4 regions of the Streptomyces sp. NPDC048565 genome follow, and region 4 is predicted to be linked to each of the others. Evidence: riboswitches for the same ligand, from Rfam matches in the RefSeq annotation. Region 4 holds a riboswitch; each other region holds the start of a gene.

The links. A riboswitch is a leader RNA that binds a small molecule or an ion and turns the genes downstream of it on or off. The one in region 4 is predicted to bind cyclic di-AMP.
Positions count from the first base shown of each region.
Region 1: another riboswitch for cyclic di-AMP. It lies ahead of AB0C75_RS12255 (transglycosylase family protein); the one in region 4 lies ahead of AB0C75_RS04310 (M23 family metallopeptidase).
Region 2: another riboswitch for cyclic di-AMP. It lies ahead of AB0C75_RS10325 (LysM peptidoglycan-binding domain-containing protein); the one in region 4 lies ahead of AB0C75_RS04310 (M23 family metallopeptidase).
Region 3: another riboswitch for cyclic di-AMP. It lies ahead of AB0C75_RS09755 (M23 family metallopeptidase); the one in region 4 lies ahead of AB0C75_RS04310 (M23 family metallopeptidase).

Region 1 covers NZ_JBEZIH010000008.1:56,518-62,033, reverse strand. Annotated here, with positions in the region: gene AB0C75_RS12270 (nucleoside triphosphate pyrophosphohydrolase) at 1-456, shown strand, start outside; gene AB0C75_RS12265 (cytochrome P450) at 453-1,796, shown strand; gene AB0C75_RS12260 (transglycosylase family protein) at 1,902-2,876, shown strand; cyclic di-AMP (ydaO/yuaA leader) riboswitch at 3,167-3,336, shown strand; gene AB0C75_RS12255 (transglycosylase family protein) at 3,337-4,032, shown strand; gene eno (phosphopyruvate hydratase) at 4,304-5,516, shown strand, end outside.
Region 2 covers NZ_JBEZIH010000006.1:210,198-215,713, forward strand. Annotated here, with positions in the region: gene AB0C75_RS10310 (cytochrome P450) at 1-1,122, shown strand, start outside; gene AB0C75_RS10315 (ferredoxin) at 1,184-1,375, shown strand; gene AB0C75_RS10320 (hypothetical protein) at 1,525-1,755, opposite strand; cyclic di-AMP (ydaO/yuaA leader) riboswitch at 2,112-2,297, shown strand; gene AB0C75_RS10325 (LysM peptidoglycan-binding domain-containing protein) at 2,302-3,159, shown strand; gene AB0C75_RS10330 (hypothetical protein) at 3,387-4,091, shown strand; gene AB0C75_RS10335 (sugar isomerase) at 4,160-5,053, opposite strand; gene AB0C75_RS10340 (MBL fold metallo-hydrolase) at 5,460-5,516, shown strand, end outside.
Region 3 covers NZ_JBEZIH010000006.1:79,401-84,916, forward strand. Annotated here, with positions in the region: gene AB0C75_RS09745 (pitrilysin family protein) at 1-1,329, shown strand, start outside; gene AB0C75_RS09750 (pitrilysin family protein) at 1,356-2,738, shown strand; cyclic di-AMP (ydaO/yuaA leader) riboswitch at 2,929-3,097, shown strand; gene AB0C75_RS09755 (M23 family metallopeptidase) at 3,110-3,898, shown strand; gene AB0C75_RS09760 (GntR family transcriptional regulator) at 4,074-4,787, shown strand; gene AB0C75_RS09765 (HPr family phosphocarrier protein) at 4,958-5,239, opposite strand; gene AB0C75_RS09770 (GNAT family N-acetyltransferase) at 5,404-5,516, shown strand, end outside.
Region 4 covers NZ_JBEZIH010000002.1:431,941-437,456, forward strand. Annotated here, with positions in the region: gene AB0C75_RS04290 (hypothetical protein) at 28-186, opposite strand; tRNA gene AB0C75_RS04295 (tRNA-Met) at 753-826, shown strand; gene AB0C75_RS04300 (MerR family transcriptional regulator) at 967-1,713, shown strand; gene AB0C75_RS04305 (PP2C family protein-serine/threonine phosphatase) at 1,847-3,004, shown strand; cyclic di-AMP (ydaO/yuaA leader) riboswitch at 3,238-3,390, shown strand; gene AB0C75_RS04310 (M23 family metallopeptidase) at 3,402-4,445, shown strand; gene AB0C75_RS04315 (aldo/keto reductase) at 4,758-5,516, shown strand, end outside.

The DNA of each region.
Region 1 (5,516 bases), on a different contig from region 4:
GTCTTCCACGCCCGTATCGCCCAGGAGGACCAGGACGAGCCGTTCGGCATCGACGACGTCGCGGCCACGATCGTCGAGAAGCTGATCCACCGTCATCCGCACGTGTTCGGCGACGAGACCGCCGAGACCCCGGAGGACGTCCACGCGCACTGGCTCCGTACGAAGGCGATCGAGAAGCAGCGCGCGTCGGTCACCGACGGGGTGCCGCTCGGCCAGCCCGGTCTCGCGCTCGCCGCCAAGCTCGGCAGCAGGGTGCGCACGGCGGGCCTCGACGCCCCGCTCCCGGAAGGCGGGGGCGTCGGCCACCAGCTGCTCGCTATCGCCGTACGGGCCGAGCAGGACGGCACCGACCCCGAGGCCGCCCTGCGGGAGGCCGCCCGCGCCTACCGGGACGCGATCCGGACGGCTGAGGGCCTCGGCGGTCCCGGGGCCGCTCCCGACGGCGTCGAGGAGTGAACGACTGCCCCGGGAAGACCCCCGCACCCGACGCGGCACCTCATCCGGCACCGGAGGCCGCACACGCCCCCGAAGCCTCACCCGCACCCGAACTCTTCACCTGGGAGTTCGCCACCGACCCGTACCCCGCCTACGCCTGGCTCCGCGAGCACAGCCCCGTGCACCGCACGCAGCTGCCGAGCGGTGTGGAGGCCTGGCTGGTGACCCGTTACGCCGATGCCAGGCAGGCACTCGCCGACACCCGGCTCTCCAAGAACCCGGCCCACCACGCGGGCTCCGCGAACGCCAAGGGCAAGACGGGCATTCCTGGCGAGCGCAAGGCGGAGCTGATGACGCATCTGCTGAACATCGACCCGCCCGACCACACCCGGCTGCGCCGGCTCGTCTCCAAGGCGTTCACTCCGCGCCGGGTCGCCGAGTTCGCGCCGCGTGTGCAGGAGCTGACGGACCGCCTCATCGACTCGTTCATCGAGGAGGGGAAGGCGGACCTCATCCATGACTTCGCGTTCCCCCTGCCCATCTACGCGATCTGTGACCTGCTGGGCGTGCCCCGGGAGGACCAGGACGACTTCCGCGACTGGGCCGGCATGATGATCCGGCACGGCGGCGGGCCGCGTGGCGGGGTGGCCAGGTCGGTCAAGAAGATGCGCGGCTATCTCGCCGAACTCATCCACCGTAAAAGGGAGAATCCCGGCGACGACCTGATCTCCGGGCTGATCCGGGCGAGCGACCACGGTGAGCACCTCAGCGAGAACGAGGCGGCGGCGATGGCCTTCATCCTCCTTTTCGCCGGCTTCGAGACGACCGTGAACCTCATCGGCAACGGCACCTACGCGCTGCTGCGCAACCCCTCGCAGCGTGAGCGCCTGGAGCGCTCGCTGGCCGCGGGGGAGACCGAACTGCTCGCCACCGGGATCGAGGAGCTGCTGCGCTACGACGGTCCGGTGGAGCTCGCGACATGGCGTTACGCCACCGAGCCCGTGAGGCTGGGAGGGCAGGACATCGCGGCCGGGGACCCGGTCCTCGTGGTGCTGGCCGCCGCCGACCGGGACCCGGAGCGGTTCCAGGATGCGGACACCCTGGACCTTGCGCGGAGTGACAATCAGCACCTCGGATACGGGCACGGCATTCACTACTGCCTGGGGGCGCCGCTGGCCCGGCTGGAGGGGCAGGCGGCCCTGGCGACACTGCTCAGGCGCCTCCCCGACCTGCGGCTCGCTGCGGAACCTGCCGATTTGCGCTGGCGCGGCGGGCTCATCATGCGTGGACTGCGCACACTTCCCGTGGAGTTCACTCCCGGGGATCCGACCGAGAAAGGTGACAATCAGTCAACTCTGTGACTTTGACGTGATCTCCGCTGCATCGACTTGTGACACACGTTCGAGTACGGCTAGGTTCACCGTTCGACTCACCCGTCACATGTCAGTCACACGGAAGGCAATCCCATGGGCTCCGCGAACGGCAGACACCGCCGCCCTCGCCAGGCACCCGCCATCGTCGTCGCCGCAGGCGTCACCGGGTCGGCCATTGCCATCCCGCTCCTCGGCGCCGGTGGCGCGCAGGCCGCTGACGCGTCGACCTGGGACCGGGTCGCCGAATGCGAGAGTGGTGGCGTGTGGAGTGCCGACCTCGGCAACGGCCGCTACGGCGGCCTGCAGTTCTCGCAGGACACCTGGTTCGACTACGGCGGCACCGAGTACGCGTCCCGCGCCGACCTCGCCAGCCGCTCGCAGCAGATCGCGGTCGCCGAGAAGGTGCTGGACGACAAGGGCCCGCAGGCATGGTCCAGCTGCGCGGTGATCTCCGGGCTCGCCCTGGACGGGACGCTGCCGGGGGTGGACCCGGGCGACGAGTCCTCCGCAGACCCCTCGGACACGGCGACCCCGTCCGAAACCCCCTCGTCCGAGGCGACGGACCCGGCGGACTCCGCGGACCCTGCGGACGAAACGGATGGATCCGGCGACTCGGATGACTCGGACGAATCCGATGCGAAGGGCGAGGCGGGCAAGGACGCTTCCGGCGACGCGACGGACAAGGGCAGCGGCTCGGACGAGGACGACGAAGCGGGCGCCTCACCGTCCGCGACTCCGTCCCCGGAGGCCACCGGCTCCTCCGACACGTCGAAGGATGACGGGGCGAAGGCCGGCAAGCACCGCGGCACCCCGGCCCCCGAGGCGGGCGCGGAGCAGGGTGACGGGCGCGAGTCCGGCCGGCACGCCTCGCGCGGCGAATCCGACGCGCGTCAGGGCGCCGAGGGGGCGTACACCGTCCGCGAGGGCGACAACCTCTGGGCGATCGCCGAGGCGCAGGACCTCTCCGGTGGCTGGACGGCGCTCTACGAGGCCAACAGGGACGAGCTGGGTTCCGACCCGGACCTGATCCTTCCCGGCCAGAGCCTGGATCTCCTCGGCCTCAAGTGATCAAAAACGGGAAAACGCCCCAAAATCAGGGGTAGTTCAGAGGCCTATGTCCACTTATGTGTAAGTGAGACATGGGTCTCTTTGCTTCAACTGCGGCGCCCGGTCCGTCCGGTCCGTCCATTTTGGCTCCGACCTGCGAAAACGGTCCATCTGGGCGGACCGGTACGGGCTGATTGGTCGTTATGTCCATCTTTGAATGTGGGGGTTGCGTGTGTTTACGGTCGGAGCCGCTCGCACCGCGGGCACCTTCGACCGTCACGCCGAATCCTGCCGTCGGCCGAAGGGAACCGACGCGTAAAGCGCCGTAGGCAGGAGCGGGGGACCCAGGTAAGCGCCGGACCCGGCCGTCGGAAGACGGGTGGAGTGCGGCTAGGGGTGAAGTCGTCCGCGAGTAGGACGACCGGGCACACTCACAGCCCGAACCCGACAGCTCACCTCGTAGGCGTCGGTGAGGAGAACCATGCTGCTTTCCAGCAAGGGCAAGCACCGTCGCCCGTCCAAGGCCGTCCGTGTCGCCACCCTGGCCGGTGTCGCCGGCGCCGCTGTCGCCGTCCCGCTGATGGGTGCGACCGGTGCCTCCGCCGCCTCCGTCGACACCTGGGACGCCGTCGCCCAGTGCGAGTCGGGTGGCGACTGGTCCATCAACACCGGCAACGGCTACTACGGCGGTCTGCAGTTCTCGCAGTCCAGCTGGGCGGCCGCCGGCGGCACGCAGTACGCCTCCCGCGCCGACCTGGCCACCAAGGACCAGCAGATAGCCGCCGCCGAGAAGCTCCTCGACATCCAGGGCCCGGGTGCCTGGTCCTGCGCCGGAGCCGGCGGTCTGACGAACGACGGTGTGGACCCGGGCGTCGACACCGGCTCCTCCGCGAAGAACGGCGACACGGACCCGCAGGCCACGCAGGAGCGCACGGCCGAGCAGCCCACCACGCGCAGCGAGAAGCGCGCCGCCCCCGAGAAGACCGTCACCACGCCGACCGGCGACAAGGTCGAGAAGGGTGACGGCGAGTACAAGGTGAAGGCCGGCGACACCCTCAGCAAGATCGCCGGTGCGAAGAAGGTCGACGGCGGCTGGGAGAAGCTCTTCAAGCTCAACGACGACATCGTCGACGACGCCGACCTGATCTTCCCGGGGCAGCAGCTCCACCTGAAGTAGGCGAGCGGCTCCATCCGAAGGAGTCGGAAACAGCCCGGGGTGTTCCTCCTGCCCCGGAGACCCGGCCCGGCGTGCTGACCCCCCGCACGCCGGGCCGACGGTCGCTCGCCGTAGAATTTTTGAGCTTTGCCCGGAATGTGGATCCTTGGGTCCTTTTTCGTCCCAGGAGACGGGCGCACGGCCGACGGAGCGCCACGAGCCGGTTAGGCTCGTGGCGCAAGGCCACAGTGACCCTGCACAACCAGTGTCAGATCCCAGAAGGAGATGCCTCGTGCCGTCCATCGACGTCGTCGTAGCCAGGGAAATCCTCGACTCCCGGGGTAACCCCACGGTCGAGGTCGAGGTTGGCCTCGACGACGGCAGCACGGGACGTGCTGCTGTTCCGTCCGGCGCCTCCACCGGTGCGTTCGAGGCCATTGAGCTTCGCGACGGTGACCCCAACCGCTACCAGGGCAAGGGCGTCGAGAAGGCCGTCCTCGCCGTGATCGAGCAGATCGGCCCGGAGCTCGTCGGCTACGACGCCACCGAGCAGCGTCTCATCGACCAGGCGATGTTCGACCTGGACGCGACAGAGAACAAGGGCTCCCTCGGCGCCAACGCCATCCTCGGCGTCTCGCTGGCCGTGGCGCACGCCGCGTCCGAGGCGTCCGACCTCCCGCTGTTCCGCTACCTCGGCGGCCCGAACGCGCACCTGCTGCCCGTTCCGATGATGAACATCCTGAACGGCGGCTCGCACGCCGACTCCAACGTGGACATCCAGGAGTTCATGATCGCGCCGATCGGCGCCGAGTCGTTCTCCGAGGCCCTGCGCTGGGGCGCGGAGGTCTACCACACGCTGAAGAAGGTCCTGAAGACCAAGGGCCTGTCCACCGGTCTCGGTGACGAGGGCGGCTTCGCCCCGAACCTCGAGTCGAACCGCGCCGCCCTCGACCTCATCCTCGAGGCCGTCAAGGAGGCCGGTTACGTCCCGGGCCGCGACATCGCGCTCGCGCTCGACGTCGCCGCGTCCGAGTTCTACAAGGACGGCGTCTACGAGTTCGAGGGCAAGTCCCGCTCGGCCGCCGAGATGACCGAGTACTACGAGGAGCTCGTCGCCGCGTACCCGCTGGTCTCCATCGAGGACCCGCTGTACGAGGACGACTGGGCCGGCTGGAAGGTCATCACCGACCGGCTGGGCTCCCAGGTGCAGATCGTCGGTGACGACCTGTTCGTCACCAACCCCGAGCGCCTGTCGCGCGGCATCGAGGAGGGCTCGGCCAACGCCCTGCTCGTGAAGGTGAACCAGATCGGTTCGCTGACCGAGACCCTGGACGCCGTCGAGCTGGCCCAGCGCAACGGCTTCAAGTGCATGATGTCCCACCGCTCCGGTGAGACCGAGGACGTCACCATCGCCGACCTCGCCGTCGCGGTGAACTGCGGTCAGATCAAGACCGGCGCCCCGGCCCGCTCGGACCGCGTCGCCAAGTACAACCAGCTGCTGCGCA
Region 2 (5,516 bases), on a different contig from region 4:
AAGGCCGAGCAGGAACAGGGGCCGCTCAGGAAGGTCCGCCTGTGGGACGGGAGCACGCCCTGGCTGGTGACCCGTTACGCGGATCAGCGCACCCTCCTCTCCGACCCGAGGGTCAGCGCCGACATCACCCGGCCCGGTTATCCCAGTCAGGCGCCGGTGAGAGGGGCGAGCTTCAGCTTCATCCTCATGGATGACCCTGAACACGCGCGTCAGCGGCGGATGGTGACAGCTCCTTTCACGATCAAGCGGGTCGAGGCGATGCGCCCCGCCGTTCAGAAGATCGTGGACGGGCTGATCGACACCATGCTGGCCGGGCCCCCGAGGGCCGACCTCGTCCAGGCGTTCGCCCTACCGGTCCCTTCACTCGTCATCTGCGAACTGCTCGGAGTGCCCTACTCCGACCACGACTTCTTCCAGCAGAACAGCGGCACTCTCATCCGCCGCACAGCGGACCCCGAGGTGCGGGCCGCGGCCCACGACAATCTGATCGGCTATCTGGACGAGCTGATGGGGCACAAGATCGCCCGGCCCGCGGACGACCTCCTGTCGGGGCTCGGTACCCGGGTCGGGGCCGGAGAGCTGTCCCGCCGGGAAGCGGCGGAGATGGGCGTACTCCTGCTGCTCGCCGGTCACGAGACCACGGCGAACATGATCGCTCTGGGTACCCTCGCCCTGCTCGAACACCCCGATCAGCTCGCCCTGCTGCGCGAGACCGAGGACCCCAAGGTGGTCGCCGGCGCCGTCGAGGAGCTGTTGCGCTATCTCAACATCACCCACACGGGGCGCCGCCGCGTGGCTCTGGAGGACATCGAGATCGCCGGCGAGGTTATCCGGGCAGGTGAGGGGATCGTTGTGCCGAACGACATCGGCAACCGTGACCCCGAGGTCTTCGCCGATCCTGACCGGCTGGACGTCAGGCGCGACGCACGGCGTCATGTGGCCTTCGGCTTCGGCGTCCATCAGTGCGTCGGCCAGCCGCTGGCCCGTCTGGAGCTCCAGGTCGTCTACAGCACCCTCTACCGCCGTATCCCCACCCTGCGGCTGGACGCCCGCATCGAGGACCTGCCCTTCAAGCACGACGGGTCGGTCTACGGCGTCCACGAACTGCCCGTGGCCTGGTGACCTCTCACCGCCGCACCCCCCGCCCCCGCCACGCAGCGACACCGACGACGAAGGAGTGCTCATGAAAGTGACCCTGGACCAGGACAAGTGCGTGGCGTCCGGGCAGTGCGTGGTCGCCGCCGATGACGTGTTCGACCAGGACGACGACGGGATAGCCGTCCTGCTGAACCCCGCACCGTCCTCGGCCCGGGCCGAGGACGTCCAGCAGGCCGCGGCCGTCTGTCCGGCGTTGGCCATCCGGATCGAGGGCTGACACCGGGCGGACAACCGAGGCGGTCCGGCGCGTTCTCGCGCCGGACCGCTTTTCGTCGTGGCCGCTTCGTCCGGTGGCTGTACTTCGTGGTGGCCGGCTTCTCGTGCCGGCCGACGGCCCGCAAGCCCCAGGCCCGCCGCCGCCTCCTCTCAGTGCGGCTTCCAGCTGAGCTTGCCCCCACCCACCCATCGGACGGTCGCAGGGTCGTCGAGGTCATGGACCGTGATGCCGGCCGCGGCGGCTGCGATGAGCACGTCCGTCATGGCCGTGGCGCTTCCGATCACCTCGCCGTCGATCTCCACGACCCGGAAGGGCGGGTCCCCGGGCTGGACGGGCAGAACGGTGATCCGAGGGGCCGAGGGGCGAGGGTTTTGCGTCATGGGCGGATCGGTTCCACGCGAACGCTCTCGGTATGCCCGAAGGCGTCATTCATGAGTCGTATGCCCGTTTTGAGTTAGTTTTAGAAATTGATCCCGTAATCCATAAAAGGCCATTTCGTGTGACCTGGGGCCTTCGCTCGGGAGCAAATCGCCCGAATCGGACTCCGTGACCAGCGTCACCTCATGCGCTCCGGACGCAGCAGCTCGGCGGTCGGTTCCCTTCTGCGCCAAGAGGAATGGGTGGCGCCGTGTGGGGTGGATTACATGAATTCCCGAGAATTGATCTTGCGGATGAATTGTGATCACCGCGCCAGGCTTGTTCCTTTCCCTATTTCTCGCCTACGGTCGCCATCACTCCGGGCGGAACGCCGAATCCTGCCGCCGTCCGGTTACCCGACTACTTCTCGTACGGCAGGAGCGGGGGACCCAAGTAAGCGCCGATCCGGTTACCGGAGCGGCTCGGGGTGAAGTCGCATTCGTATGCGGCCGGGCATCTCCAGCTCGAACCCGACAGCTCACTTCGTAGGCGACGGAGAGGAATTCAGCATGCCCGAAATCGCTAAGCACCGTCGTTCCAGGGCCAGTTCGCTCACCCGCGGCATCATCGCCGTGAGCACGGGCGGAGCCGCCCTGGCCCTCCCTGTGATCGGTGCGACCGGCGCCTTCGCAGCCCCGGCCCAGCCGGCCGCCGTGGAAAAGGCGGCGACGTCGACTGCCGCGACCGGCAAGGGAATTGCCGCGCAGAAGTCCGAGTCCGGTACGTATTCCGTGATCTTGGGTGACACTCTTGCAAAGATCGCCCGCGAGCATTCCGTGAGCGGTGGCTGGAAGGCCCTGTACGAGGACAACCAGAAGGCTGTCGGCGGAAACCCCGACCTGATTCACCCCGGTCTGAAGCTGACCATTGGTGCCAAGGCCGAGAGCAAGTCCGCCGACAAGGCGGACAAGGCCCCCAAGGCCGAATCCAAGGCCTCTGCTTCGTCGGACCGTGCCGAGCAGAGCGCTGACCGCGCCGACCGCTCGGAGCGTACGAGCACCAACCTCGCCGCGGAGGGCACGCCCGCCGCCGAGCCGGTCTCGTACACCGACGACCTCGACGGCTGGATCCAGGAGTCGCTCGCCGTCATGGCCGAGCACGGCATCCCCGGTAGCTACGAGGGCATCCACCGCAACATCATCCGCGAGTCGGCGGGCGACCCCCAGGCCATCAACAACTGGGACTCGAACGCCGCCGCGGGCATCCCGTCCAAGGGCCTGCTGCAGGTCATCGACCCGACCTTCCAGGCGTACCACGTGGACGGTACGTCGACGGACAGCTACGACCCGGTCGCCAACATCACTGCCGCGTGCAACTACGCCGCGGACAAGTACGGCTCCATCGACAACGTCTTCGGGGCCTACTGAGTCCTGCCCGAGGCGGGACCGCTGGCGCACGGGTGTGTGACAGAGGGACAGAAGTGACGGGTGGTGCGGGTTCGGCGGAACCCGCACCACCCGTCGTCCGTTTTCCGGTGCCTGCCGGGTCCGGATGCACCGTACGGCGGTGTCACGGCCGGGCCCCGACCCGCCGACAGGCCGGTCGGGGCCCGGTTGACTGGTCTCGTACAGGTTCGTCGTCCATACTGCCCGCCGTGGAGCAGCGCATAGATTCGAACACCAAGCCAGAGTTCGCCGCGGGCACAGATCCGGCGTACATCCCCGGCCTGACGGCCCCTGCCCCCGCGCGGACGGAGGCGGAACCGGAAGCGGAGGAGGAGACGTCCCAGCGGCCCGAGGAGACGACAGGGGAGGCTGAGGAGGCCGGGGAGGTCACGGTCTCGGAGGCGCTCGCCACGGAGGCGGCTGACGGGGTCGTGGACGGTTCCAGGCCGGACGGCGACAACAGCGGGGACGGCGACACGAGCCAGCACGGCGACACGAGCCAGGACGGCGACGCGAGCCAGGACGGCGACGCGGCCACGGAGAGTTCCGGTACCTCGGACGACGCGGCCGCCTCCGAAGTCACCCCCGAGGCCGAGGCCGAGGCGGCGAGCGGAAGTGGCGATGGCGAGGACGGCCCCGTCTTCGAGGTCAGCGACCGGCGCGGGTCCATCAGAGTGGACGCCGAAGGTGTCCGCTTCCGGCTCGACGACCAGGAGGCGGAGTTCGACTGGGTCGAGATCGGCGCGGTCGAGGTCAGGACCGGCCGCTTCGGACGCCGGTTCACCGTGACGGTCCACCTGTCGAACCGCCGCTGGTTCAACGCCGAGGTCGAGGCCGGGGCCCGGAGCGACCTCAAGGTGTGGACGGCCGAGCTCGACGCGGCGCTGGACGCCCACTTCGAAGAGGAGGCCTGACCTCCACGCTCACCCCGCCGCGCACCGGACCGCTCGTCGGCCCGGTGCGCGGCGTGCCATGACGGCCTTCAGGCTCCGTCGGCCGCGTCCAGCACCACCGACCGGGTCAGATGGCGCGGCAGGTCGGGGTCGAGGCCACGGGCCGCCGCGCGGGCGATCGCCAGCCGCTGCACCCGGACCAGGTCGGCCAGCGGGTCCAGTCCGCTCTCCACCCAGCGGGCCCCGGTCGCAAGCACCTGTTCCCGCAGCCCCTCCGGAGCGGTGCCGAACATCCAGGTCGCCGTCCCGGCCGTGGCGATGCTGATGGGCCCGTGCCGGTACTCCATCGCCGGATACGACTCGGTCCAGGACAGGGACGCCTCCTTCATCTTCAGCGCCGCCTCGTTGGCGAGCCCGACCGTCCAGCCGCGCCCCAGGAAGCTGAACTGGCCGCACTCCAGAAGCCCTTCGGGCAGCGGCTCGGCCAGAGCGGTCTCCGCGTCCCGTACGACGTCCTCGGTGTGCAGCCCCAGATGGGCGCGGAACAGGGTCAGCGCGGTGGTCGCGAACCTCGTCTGGACCACGGACCGCTCGTCGGCGAAGTCGAGGACGACCACATCGTCCGCGGCGGCCATCACCGGGGTCTTCGGGTCGGCGGTCACCGCGACGGTCCGGGTGGTGCCACGCAGCCGCGTCAGCAGACCGAGCACCTCCGTCGTCGTACCCGAGCGCGTCAGCGCGACGACCCGGTCGTACGCGCGCCCCGTGGGGAACTCCGAGGCGGCGTACGCGTCCGACTCGCCCTGCCCGGATTCCTCGCGGAGCGAGGCGTACGCCTGGGCCATGTAATACGACGTCCCGCAGCCGACGACGGCGATGCGCTCACCGGGGGCGGGCAGAGCCGCCTTCCGGTCGGCAGCGACCTCCGCGGCGCGGCGCCAGCACTCGGGCTGGCCGGCTGTCTCGGTCTCGACATGCGACATGTCCGCACTCCGCTTCCGCTGCTACGCGCATCTGGTGGGGCGGGGCTGGGTGAAACCGACGCCCGCTTGTTCAATTCTGCATGTTAGCCGGGCCTATCGAGCAAAAACAAGCAAAGTGTTTACACGGCCGACACGCAAGCGTCGTCGATTTTCAGCCATGCTCGGTGGGTAGCCGACCCGATCCGGTTCTGCCGCGCCTGTGTGGGTATCCGCGGCGTGGCCCGTTTCTGACGGTTGATATCCTGTACATCAGGTGGAAAATCCCCCGTGGGCCCGATGTGCGGCAACCTCGGACGGTCACCGACCGGTGAGGGGCGGCCCGAGCCAGGGGTGATTTTGCGTCACCGGGCCCGCATATTGGCCGAGTTCGAACGCGCGGCCGGATCGTGGTCGGCATAATCGCCCCATGTCGATCACGGGTGGGGACATCGCCGACCTCGGCAGGGGCCTGTATGCCTGGCTG
Region 3 (5,516 bases), on a different contig from region 4:
GCCCAGGCCGGCTCCGGCGGCTTGACGGCGACCGAGCACCGTCTGGCCAATGGCCTGCGCGTGGTGCTCTCCGAGGACCATCTGACCCCCGTCGCCGCGGTCTGCCTCTGGTACGACGTAGGCTCGCGCCACGAGGTCAAGGGGCGCACGGGCCTGGCTCACCTTTTCGAGCACCTGATGTTCCAGGGCTCGGGCCAGGTCAAGGGGAACGGGCACTTCGAGCTCGTGCAGGGAGCCGGCGGTTCCCTGAACGGCACGACCAGCTTCGAGCGCACCAACTACTTCGAGACGATGCCCACGCACCAGCTGGAGCTCGCCCTGTGGCTCGAGGCCGACCGGATGGGCTCACTGCTCGCCGCGCTCGACGAGGAGTCCATGGAGAACCAGCGGGACGTCGTGAAGAACGAGCGGCGCCAGCGCTACGACAACGTCCCGTACGGCACGGCCTTCGAGAAGCTCACCGCCCTCGCCTACCCGGACGGCCACCCGTACCACCACACGCCGATCGGCTCGATGGCCGACCTGGACGCCGCGACGCTGGCGGACGCACAGGCGTTCTTCCGCACGTACTACGCGCCGAACAACGCGGTGCTCTCCGTGGTCGGGGACATCGACCCGGAGCAGACGCTCGCCTGGATCGAGAAGTACTTCGGCTCCATCCCGTCCCACGACGGCAAGCAGCCGCCGCGCGACGGCACCCTGCCGGGCACCATCGGCGAACAGTTGCGCGAAGTGGTCCAGGAGGAGGTTCCCGCGCGTGCGCTGATGGCCGCCTACCGGCTCCCGCACGACGGCACGCGCGAGTGCGACGCCGCTGACCTGGCGCTGACGGTGCTGGGTGGCGGCGAGTCGTCCCGCCTGCACAACCGGCTGGTGCGCCGCGACCGTACGGCGGTGGCCGCGGGGTTCGGGCTGCTCAGGCTGGCCGGCGCGCCCTCGCTCGGCTGGCTTGACGTCAAGACGTCCGGGGGCGTCGAGGTGCCGCAGATCGAGGCGGCCGTCGACGAGGAGCTGAACCGCTTCGCCGATGAGGGCCCCACGCCCGAGGAGATGGAGCGCGCCCAGGCGCAGTTGGAGCGCGAGTGGCTGGACCGTCTCGGCACGGTCGCCGGCCGCGCGGACGAACTCTGCCGGTATGCCGTCCTGTTCGGCGACCCGCAGCTCGCCCTGACCGCGGTGGGCCGGGTGCTCGACGTGACGGCCGACGAGGTCAAGGCCGCCGCCCGGGCGCACCTGCGCCCCGACAACCGCGCGGTCCTGGTCTACGAGCCGGTCGAACCGGCCGACGAGACAGAGGGCACCGACGCGCCCGAAGGGGCCGACAAGTGACCGACGCCGCCGTGACTGGAGTAGCGATGGAGTACCACCCGCAGCCGACCGCAGGCGAGGCCAGGCCCTGGGCCTTCCCCGCGCCCGAGCGCGGCGCCCTGCCCAACGGGCTGACCGTGCTGCGCTGTCACCGCCCTGGCCAGCAGGTCGTCGCCGTGGAGATCTTCCTCGACGCCCCGCTGGACGCCGAGCCCGATGGCCTGGACGGGGTGGCCACGATCATGGCGCGCGCGCTGTCCGAGGGCGCGGACAAGCACTCCGCGGAGGAGTTCGCCGCCGAGCTCGAGCGATGCGGCGCCACGCTGGACGCCCACGCCGACCACCCGGGTGTCCGCGTCTCCCTCGAGGTCCCGGTCTCCCGGCTGACCAAGGCGCTCGGCCTGGTCGCCGAGGCCCTGCGGGCTCCTGCCTTCGCGGAGAGCGAGGTCGAGCGTCTGGTGGGCAACCGCCTCGACGAGATCCCGCACGAGCAGGCCAACCCGGCCCGGCGGGCCGCCAAGCAGCTCTCCAAGGAGCTCTTTCCCGCCACGGCACGGATGTCGCGTCCGCGCCTGGGCACGGAGGAGACGGTCCGGCGGATCGACGCCGCCGCCGTACGCGCCTTCTACGACGCCCATGTGCGCCCGTCCACGGCGACGGCGGTCGTCGTCGGTGACCTCACCGGGGTGGACCTGGACGCGCTGCTCTCCGAGACCCTCGGGGACTGGTCGGGCAACGCGGGCCAGGCCAGGCCGGTGCCTCCGATCACCGCGGACGACACCGGCCGTGTGGTCATCGTGGACCGCCCCGGAGCCGTCCAGACGCAGCTGCTGATCGGCCGTATCGGCGCGGACCGCCACGACAGCGTGTGGCCGGCCCAGGTGCTCGGCACGTACTGCCTGGGAGGCACCCTCACCTCCCGGCTGGACCGCGTGCTGCGTGAGGAGAAGGGCTACACCTACGGTGTCCGGGCCTTCGGACAGGTGCTGCGCTCGACGGCGCCCGGCTCCTCGTCCGGGACGACGGGCGCCGCGATGCTCGCGATCAGCGGCTCCGTCGACACGGAGTCCACCGGGCCCGCGCTCGACGACCTCTGGAAGGTCCTGCGCACCCTGGCGGCCGAGGGACTCACCGACGCCGAGCGTGAGACGGCCGTGCAGAACCTCGTGGGCGTCGCCCCGCTGAAGTACGAGACGGCGGCCTCCGTCGCCGGCACCCTGGCAGACCAGGTGGAGCAGCACCTCCCGGACGACTACCAGGCCGAGCTGTACGCACGCCTGGCCGGCACCGGCACGGTCGAGGCGACCGCCGCCGTGGTCAGTGCCTTCCCGGTCGACCGTCTGGTCACGGTCCTGGTCGGGGACGCCGCGCAGATCGCCGAGCCGGTGAAGGCGCTCGGCATCGGCGAGGTGTCGGTCGTCAGCGGCTGACGGAACGGGACATGACGGACCCCGGCGGGTGGTTTCCGCCGGGGTCCTGCTGTTTGTCTGATTTGTAGAGAAGTGCGGCGTTCATCCTGTGGGATGTGCGACAAAAGACCCTTTCCGTTTGGCGGCGCGAAGCGGCCCGCTCTAGCGTCGGCCCGGCTGTCCGCCGGACGAATGCCGCATCCGCGGCGCCGGACAGCCATCGCCGAGTCCCCGTCAGGCGCGAGCCTGGGGAGCCGGGGACCCATGAAGTCCCTGGGGTGAATCGGATCTCTGCGCCTCGTCGGAGGTGTGGAGGCCCGTAGGAGACCTTCCTGCTCCGAACCCGTCAGCTAACCCGGTAGGCGAGAAGGAAGGAAAGGACCAGCCCCTCCATGGCGTTCATCCGTGCCACCGGGAAGCACCGTGCCCCGAGCCGCCTGACGCGCAAGAGCGCCAAGGTCGCCGGCGTCGCCGCCCTGGCCACCACCGGCGTCATCGGCGCCACCGCCTCTCCGGCCCTCGCCGCTGACTCCCAGACCGTCACCGGTACCGGTCTGACCCAGACCGTCGCCCTCGACGCCACCCTCGCCGACCAGATCGCCGCCCAGGCGACGGCCCAGCAGCACCAGGCCGACGTCGCCGCGAAGGCCGCGGCCGAAGCGAAGGCCAAGGCGAAGGCGAAGGCGGAGGCCGAGCGCAAGGCCGAGGCCCGCGCCAAGGAGGTCGCCGAGGAGAAGGCGCGCGCCGCCCGCGCCGCCGAGCGTGCCCGGCTCAACGCCTTCCACCTCCCGGTCGCCGGCTCGCACGTCACCACCGGATACAAGTCCGGCGGCGCGCTCTGGTCCTCCGGCACGCACTCCGGCGTGGACTTCCAGGCCGCGTCCGGCACCTCCGTCGTCGCCGTCGGCGCCGGCACGGTCGTGGAGGCCGGCTGGGGCGGCGCGTACGGCAACAACATCGTGCTCAAGATGAAGGACGGCACGTACACCCAGTACGGCCACCTCTCCTCGATCGGCGTGTCCGTCGGTCAGGTCATCGGCTCGGGCGAGCAGATCGGCCTCTCCGGCTCGACCGGCAACTCCACCGGGCCGCACCTGCACTTCGAGGCCAGGACCACCCCCGCCTACGGCTCGGACATGGACCCCGTCGCCTACCTCCGCGCCCACGGCGTCCAGGTCTGACCCCACCCCGCCGCTCCCGACGGGGCGCGTGCCGCACTCCTCGCCGAGTGTCTCGACGGCCAAAAGATATCCATGGATTCCACCCCGCCATCGGAAATTCTGGCTGATTGCAATAGAGTCACGGAACAGGCGTCGATCGGCCGCGTTTCGCGGTGATTAAGGCGGAGGTTCGGACATGCGTATTCCCGCGCATTCGGTATGCACGGCAATCCGTGACGACATCGTCTCCGGTGTCTTCGAACGGGGCAGCCGCCTCACCGAAGAGGTGCTCGCGCGCCGCTACGGTGTCTCGCGTGTGCCCGTGCGCGAGGCACTGCGCACCCTGGAGTCCGAGGGGTTCGTCGTCACCCGCCGGCACGCCGGCGCCTGTGTCGCCGAGCCCACCGGGCAGGAGGCCGCCGACCTCCTGGAGATCCGCATGCTCCTGGAGCCCCTCGGCGCCGCCCGCGCGGCCCAGCGCCGCACCGAGGCGCATCTCAAGGTGCTCCGTGGCCTGGTCAAGCTGGGCCAGGAGCGCGTGCGTCGGGGGGAGGGGGAGGATCTGCGCGCCCTGGGAGGCTGGTTCCACGAGACGCTGGCGCAGGCCTCGGGGAGCCCCGCACTCATCGCGCTGCTCACCCAGCTCCGGCACAAGATCGCCTGGATGTACGCCGTCGAGCAGCCGCTGACCCCCGCGGACTCCTGGGCCGAGCACGGCGCCCTCGTCGACGCGGTGGCGCGCCGTGACGCGGAGCGGGCCAGGGCGCTCGCCGTCCAGCACGCGGAGCGGGCCACCGCGGCGCATCGGCTGCGGCGTACTCCGGGGCAGGCGGTGGGCGGCCGGACGGCGGGCGCCACCGGGGTGAGGACTTCGCAACACCCCGTCAACATCGCGGGAGCCCGCCATTAACAAAAGCGCCGTATACAAAGAGAGTAATTATCGCAGGGCTTTCTTTCTGCTGCCCTGATCCACGTTTTACCGGGCTCTGTGTGCGTCGTTGTGGAATACAGAAAGGCCGCGGCTCCCGGTGAGGGTGCCGCGGCCTTTCCGCAGAGAACTCCGTTGCGAAGCGACCGGAGTCAGACGGTCTCCGGGAGCTCCTCGAGCCCCTCGGCGACCAGCTTCGCCAGGCGGTCGAGGGCGGCCTCGGCGTTGTCGGCCTCGGATGCGAGCACGATCTCCTCGCCGCCCTGGGCTCCCAGGCCGAGCACCGCGAGCATGGAGGCGGCGTTCACCGGGTTGCCGTCGGCCTTGGCGATCGTCACGGGGACGCCGGAGGCCGTGGCGGCACGGACGAAGATGGAAGCGGGGCGGGCGTGCAGGCCCTCGGCCCAACCGACGTTGACGCGGCGCTCAGCCATGGTTCTGCCCTTCACGAAGCTATGGGTTGTCTAGACCAGTCTCTCATGCAGTGCGTACTGCTGTGCCCGCCACCGTCACCGGCCGCTCACCGCCCGTCGGCTCCCTCAGCGTGCCCCCGCCGAGGTCCCGCCGCGACCGGTGCCCCGGGTCGTAGTCTTGGCCCATGGAGCCCACTCCGGAGCAGAGTCCGCCTCACGTGTACCCCGACCACTGGGAGGCGGACGTGGTGCTCCGCGACGGCGGCACCGCGCGCATCAGGCCGATCACCACGGACGA
Region 4 (5,516 bases):
GGGCCGGGTACGGCTGCCGCCGCCCGGTCATTCGTGTTCGTCGGGGACCGGCGGCAGGTCGGGCTCGACGAACAGACCCGCGTACTGCGGAGTGGGCAGCGGCGCCGCGGTGCCCGTGTCGGCGGTCGCGGCGGCGGACGTGCCGTCGGAGCGCCGCTGGGTCGTGCGGGCAGACGTGTCGGTCATCTCGGGTGTCCTGTACGTAGGTGTGTGGTGAGAGCCCAGTGACCGAGTCGCCGCGATACAAGCCGGACCGGTCCCGACCAGTGGGGCGAAGAGACGCCGCCACCGGTGCCGCGCCGCTCCGGGGGCGTCCGGATCATCGTGCGGTGCATGCAGACTGTAACCCTCCCAGCACGGCTTTCCCTCGGTATTGCGCGCCCGGCGTGACGGCCGGCGGTGCGCCGAGGGCTCGATGTTCTGGTTTGCGTGGAAGAGGGCGCGGACATACGGGTTGTCCGCCGCCGTCCAGGACGCCCCGCGCGCCGGGCCCCGGCCCGGCGGAAGGCACGACGCGAGGGGTCAGCCCTGCGGCGCGGTGGAGGATTCTTTCTCCATGCAGGCGAGACGCTGGATCGGGAGGTGTGCCCACCTTTGGGTACGCCACCGTGCCTGACAACTTCGCGGTGTGAAGTATGAGTTGGTGCACCACGTCGGGGCCGGGGGGTTGCCGTCGGGGAGGGGGTGGGGGATCGGCGGCCATCAATGGTCGGAGCGCCGTCCCGGATGGCGTAGAGTTGGCATCACAACGGCGCGGGGTGGAGCAGCTCGGTAGCTCGCTGGGCTCATAACCCAGAGGTCGCAGGTTCAAATCCTGTCCCCGCTACTGAAGACAGAGGCCCGGATCCTTTCGAGGATCCGGGCCTCTGTCGTATGCCGCCACCCGGCCGCCGCGACATGTGCCGTCACCCGGCCGCCGGTGCAGGGCTTGACCTTGACGTTACGTAAACCTCTAGCGTTTCCGGCATGGAGTGGTCGATCCAGGAAATCGCCAAGCGGGCAGGCACCACGAGCCGGACCCTCCGGCACTACGGAGACATCGGTCTCCTCGCGCCGAGCCGCACGGGTGCCAACGGCTACCGCTATTACGACCAGGAGGCCCTGGTCGGACTCCAGCGCATTCTGCTGCTGCGGGAGCTGGGGCTCTCGTTGCCCGCGATCAAGGACGTGCTGGAGGGGCAGCGGGACACCGGCGTGGCGCTCCGGGCCCATCTGCGGCTGCTGGAGCAGGAGCGTGAGCGCATCGGGCGGCAGATCGCCTCGGTGCGGACCACTCTCGACAGGACCGAGAAAGGGGAGCACATCATGGCGGAGGAAGTGTTCGACGGCTTCGACCACACGGCGTACGAGCAGGAAGTCACCGAGCGCTGGGGCAAGGAGGCGTACGAGCGCGGCGGCCGGTGGTGGCGCGGGCTGAGCGAGGAGGAACGCGCCGGGTTCCAGGGTGTGCACGAGGCCATCGCCCGGGATTACGGAGAGGCCAGGGCGGCCGGTCTGGCGGCGGGTGACGACGCGGTGCAGGACATCGCGCGACGGCACTGCGAGTGGCTGTCGGTGACCATGGAGGTCACGCGGGCTTACGTGGCCGGCATCGCGGAGATGTACGTCGCCGATTCCCGCTTCGGGAGGAACTACGATCGCCACGGGGACGGAACCGCCGTCTTCGTACGGGACGCACTGACGCTCTACGCGCAGCGCCGGCTCTCCGACTGACCACCGGGGGACGGGGCTCCGGCGCGCTCCTCCCTTTGGCCGATGGCGAGTCGCCGTTCGGCGCGGCTCCGGCCAGCCTGGGTGGGGCGCGGTACCGTCCGCACCCGTGGGCGGAGCGGGCAGGAGCAAACAGGTGGGGAAGCGGGACGAACGGCGGGGCAGCACGGTCGGGAACTCCCGTTCCCGGCGGTTCGTGCGGGTGCTGCCCGTCCTGATGATCTGCGCCGGTGTGATCTTCGACTTCGCGACGCCGACCGAGGTCACCGCTGTGCCGCTCTTCGCCGCGGCCCCGCTGATCGCCGCCCCCTTCTTCTCGCCGGGCGGCACCGCGCGTATCGGCATGGCAGCGACCCTCGTGGTGCTGGTCATCCGGATCTCGTCCGGCGCGCTCGGCGAGGTCGTGCCGCTCACCGACCTGTTCACCCTGGTCACCGTCTCCGTGCTGTCCCTTCTCATCAACCGCGTCGTGCGCCGTATGAACGAGCAGCTGGCCTCGGCCAGGGTCATCGCGGAGACCGCGATGCGTGCGGTGCTCCCGAGGCCCGAGGACCGGGTCGGCGGGCTGCTGGTCGCGGCGCGGTACGAGGCGGCCCAGGCGGACGAGTTCGTCGGCGGCGACCTGTACGCCGTAGCGGACACGCCGTTCGGGGTGCGCCTGGTCCTCGGGGACGTACGGGGCAAGGGGCTGGACGCCGTGGGGGCGGTGTCCGTCGTGATCGGGGCGTTCCGGGAGGCCGCCGAGCGGGATCTGTCGCTCGAGGCGGTGGTCCAGCGGCTGGAGCGGGCGCTGGCGCGTGAGGGCTCGCGGCGGGGCGGGTTCGACACGGTGGAGGGCTTCGTGACCGCCGTCATCGCGGAGATCCCGTCCGGATCGGAGACGCTGCGGGTCATCAACCGCGGGCATCCGGAGCCGCTCGTGCTGCACGGGGACGGGTCGCTCGACGTGCTGACGCCGTCGGCGCCCGCGCTGCCCCTCGGGATGGGGCTCGGCACGTGGCCCGACCGGGCGGACGAGTGGACGCTGCCTGCCGGGTCGATGTTCCTGGCGTTCACCGACGGGCTCTCCGAGGCGCGGAACGCGAAGGGCGTCTTCTACGACCCGGCGGCCCGGCTGCGCGGCCGGCTGTTCCCGGGGCCCGACGAGCTGCTGTCCGCGCTCACCGACGACGTACGGCTGCACACCGGGGGCAGGTCGACGGACGACCTGGCGCTCCTCGCGGTCGGCCGTCCCGCGCACGGTCAGCAGGAGCGGCGGACGACGGTGAAGATCGTGGGGCGGGACGGTGGATGACCCGTCGCGACGGTGGGTAGTCGAAGGACCTCGCTGCGCATAACATTTGACGTACCGTCAGAAACTGTCGGACGGACGGAGTGCGCTCAAGTCGCCCGTTTGCGCCCGGTTGACCCATGAAAGTCCAGGCCGGAGTCGTGACTGATCTGTGGGAACAGCTTGGAATCGGGCCCGGGTGTCTATTAACGTTCGATAACGCAGCGCGGTTGTACCTGCCGCCGCCAGAGGCGGCACCGCGCGCAGCGCCGAATTCCGCAAGGGAACCGGGGAACCACCTACATGGGGTGAATCGGACACCTGCGTCTCGCGAGAGACGAAGGGGCCCGTAGGAGACCTTCCTGCTCCGAACCCGTCAGCTAACCCGGTAGGCGAGAAGGAAGGAAAGGAGTGCGCCCACGTGGCGTCCAACAAGCCTGCCCCCGAGGCCCCGTCATCCTTCAGGACCGACAGCTTCGGTGATGAGGACAGGACATGGGGGGAATGGAACCCCGACGAGGAGTCCATCCGTCCCGTACGCGGTCGGCACCGCGTGGCCAAGCAGCGCGGTCTCGCCCGTAGCTCCACCGTCCTCGGCGTCGGCGTCATCGCGGCCGTCGGTGCGGGTGGCATGGCCACTGCGCAGAGCAAGCCGCCGGTCTCCATCTCTCTTCCCGATTCCATCGCGGACAACCTCCCCGACGCCAAGTCCCTTCCCGGCGTCGGCGCGTTCATGTCCCACGACTCCTCTGCGGACCAGGAGGCGGTCGCCGAGTCCGCCGCCCCGTTGACCAGCGCGGGCATCACTGCCGCCGAGGCCGACCAGGGTGCCACCGACGCCGGCGAGGCCCTTCGCGCCCGTATCCTCCAGCAGGCCGAGCAGCAGCAGGCCGGAGCAGACGCCGAGGCCAAGGCCGCCCAGGAGAAGGCGGCTGAAGAGGCGGCAGCGGCCGAGGCGGCGAAGCAGCAGAGCGAGGCCGAGGCGAAGGCAGCCGCGAAGAAGAAGGCGGCCGAAGAGGCGGCGAAGAAGAAGGCCGAGGCCGAGCGCCTCGCCAAGCTCGCCGCCAGCTACGCCATTCCGACCTCCTCGTACACCATCACCTCGACGTTCGGCGAGGCCGGCTCGATGTGGTCGTCCGGCCATCACACCGGGCTGGACTTCGCGGCTCCGACCGGTACGCCGGTCAAGGCCGTGCACGGCGGCACCGTGAAGTCGGCCGGCTGGTCCGGCGCGTACGGCTACCGCACGGTCCTGGAGCTCGATGACGGCACGGAGATCTGGTACTGCCACCAGTCCTCGATGGACGTCACCGCAGGGCAGAAGGTCAACACGGGCGACACCATCGGGCGCGTCGGAGCCACGGGCAACGTGACCGGCCCGCACCTCCACCTGGAGGTCCACACCGCGGACGGCTCCGGTATCGACCCGATGAGCTGGCTGCGCAGCAAGGGCCTCACGGTCTGACCTCGGCGAGAGCCTGACGTGGGCACCCGGCCGGGTGCCCGATGCCGCGCCAGGCCGGGAGCCCGGCGCCGCACCCGGCTGGGAGCCCGACCGCCGGTAACCGGCGCACCGCAACCCCGGCGGCCCTGACGCACGACCCCCCGACGTCAGGGCCGCCGGTCTGCCTGGATCGTGAGGCGCCGACCGGGTGCGGGGCCCGCCCTTCGGGCGGACGGCGCTACTTTCGAAACGCGCCCCAGGTGCGGGCCTCAGGGGCCCGGTGCGGGCCGCGCATCCGGAATAGCCGTTTCGGTCAGCTGGTTGTCGCGGGGTATGACATCTCTGCGCCCGCTCGGTACTTCGAGCCTCCAGGTCTTCCCCCTCTCTCTCGGCGGCAACGTCTTCGGCTGGACGGCCGACGAGAAGCAGACCTTCGCTGTCCTCGACGCGTACGCGGCGGCCGGCGGTAACTTCATCGACACCGCCGACTCCTACAGCGCCTGGATCCCCGGCAACCAGGGCGGTGAGTCGGAGACCCTCATCGGCAAGTGGCTGGCGGCCGGTTCCCGTCGCGACGATGTCGTCATCGCCACCAAGGTCAGCGGCCACCCCGACTTCAGGGGGCTGTCGGCCACCAACATCAAGGCGGCGGCCGAGGCCTCGCTGCGCCGGCTCGGCACCGACCACATCGACCTCTACTACACGCACCACGACGACGAGAGCGTCCCCGTCGAGGAGATCATCACCGCGCTCGACCAGCTGGTGAAGGCCGGCACCGTGCGGGAGATCGCCGCCTCCAACATCAGCCCCGAGCGGCTCCAGGCCTCCCTGGACTTCTCCGAGCGCGAGGGCCTGGCGCGTTACATCGCCCTGCAGCCGAACTACAACCTCGTCTCGCGCGACACCTACGAGGGCGCGCTCCAGGACACGGCGGCCGGCGCGGGTCTTGCCGGCGTCCCCTACTACGCGCTCGCCTCGGGCTTCCTCACCGGCAAGTACCGACCGGGGGCGACGGTCGAGAGCGCTCGGGCCGAGGGGGCGGGCAAGCACCTGGAGACCGAGCGCGGACGAAAGGTGCTGGCGGCGCTCGAC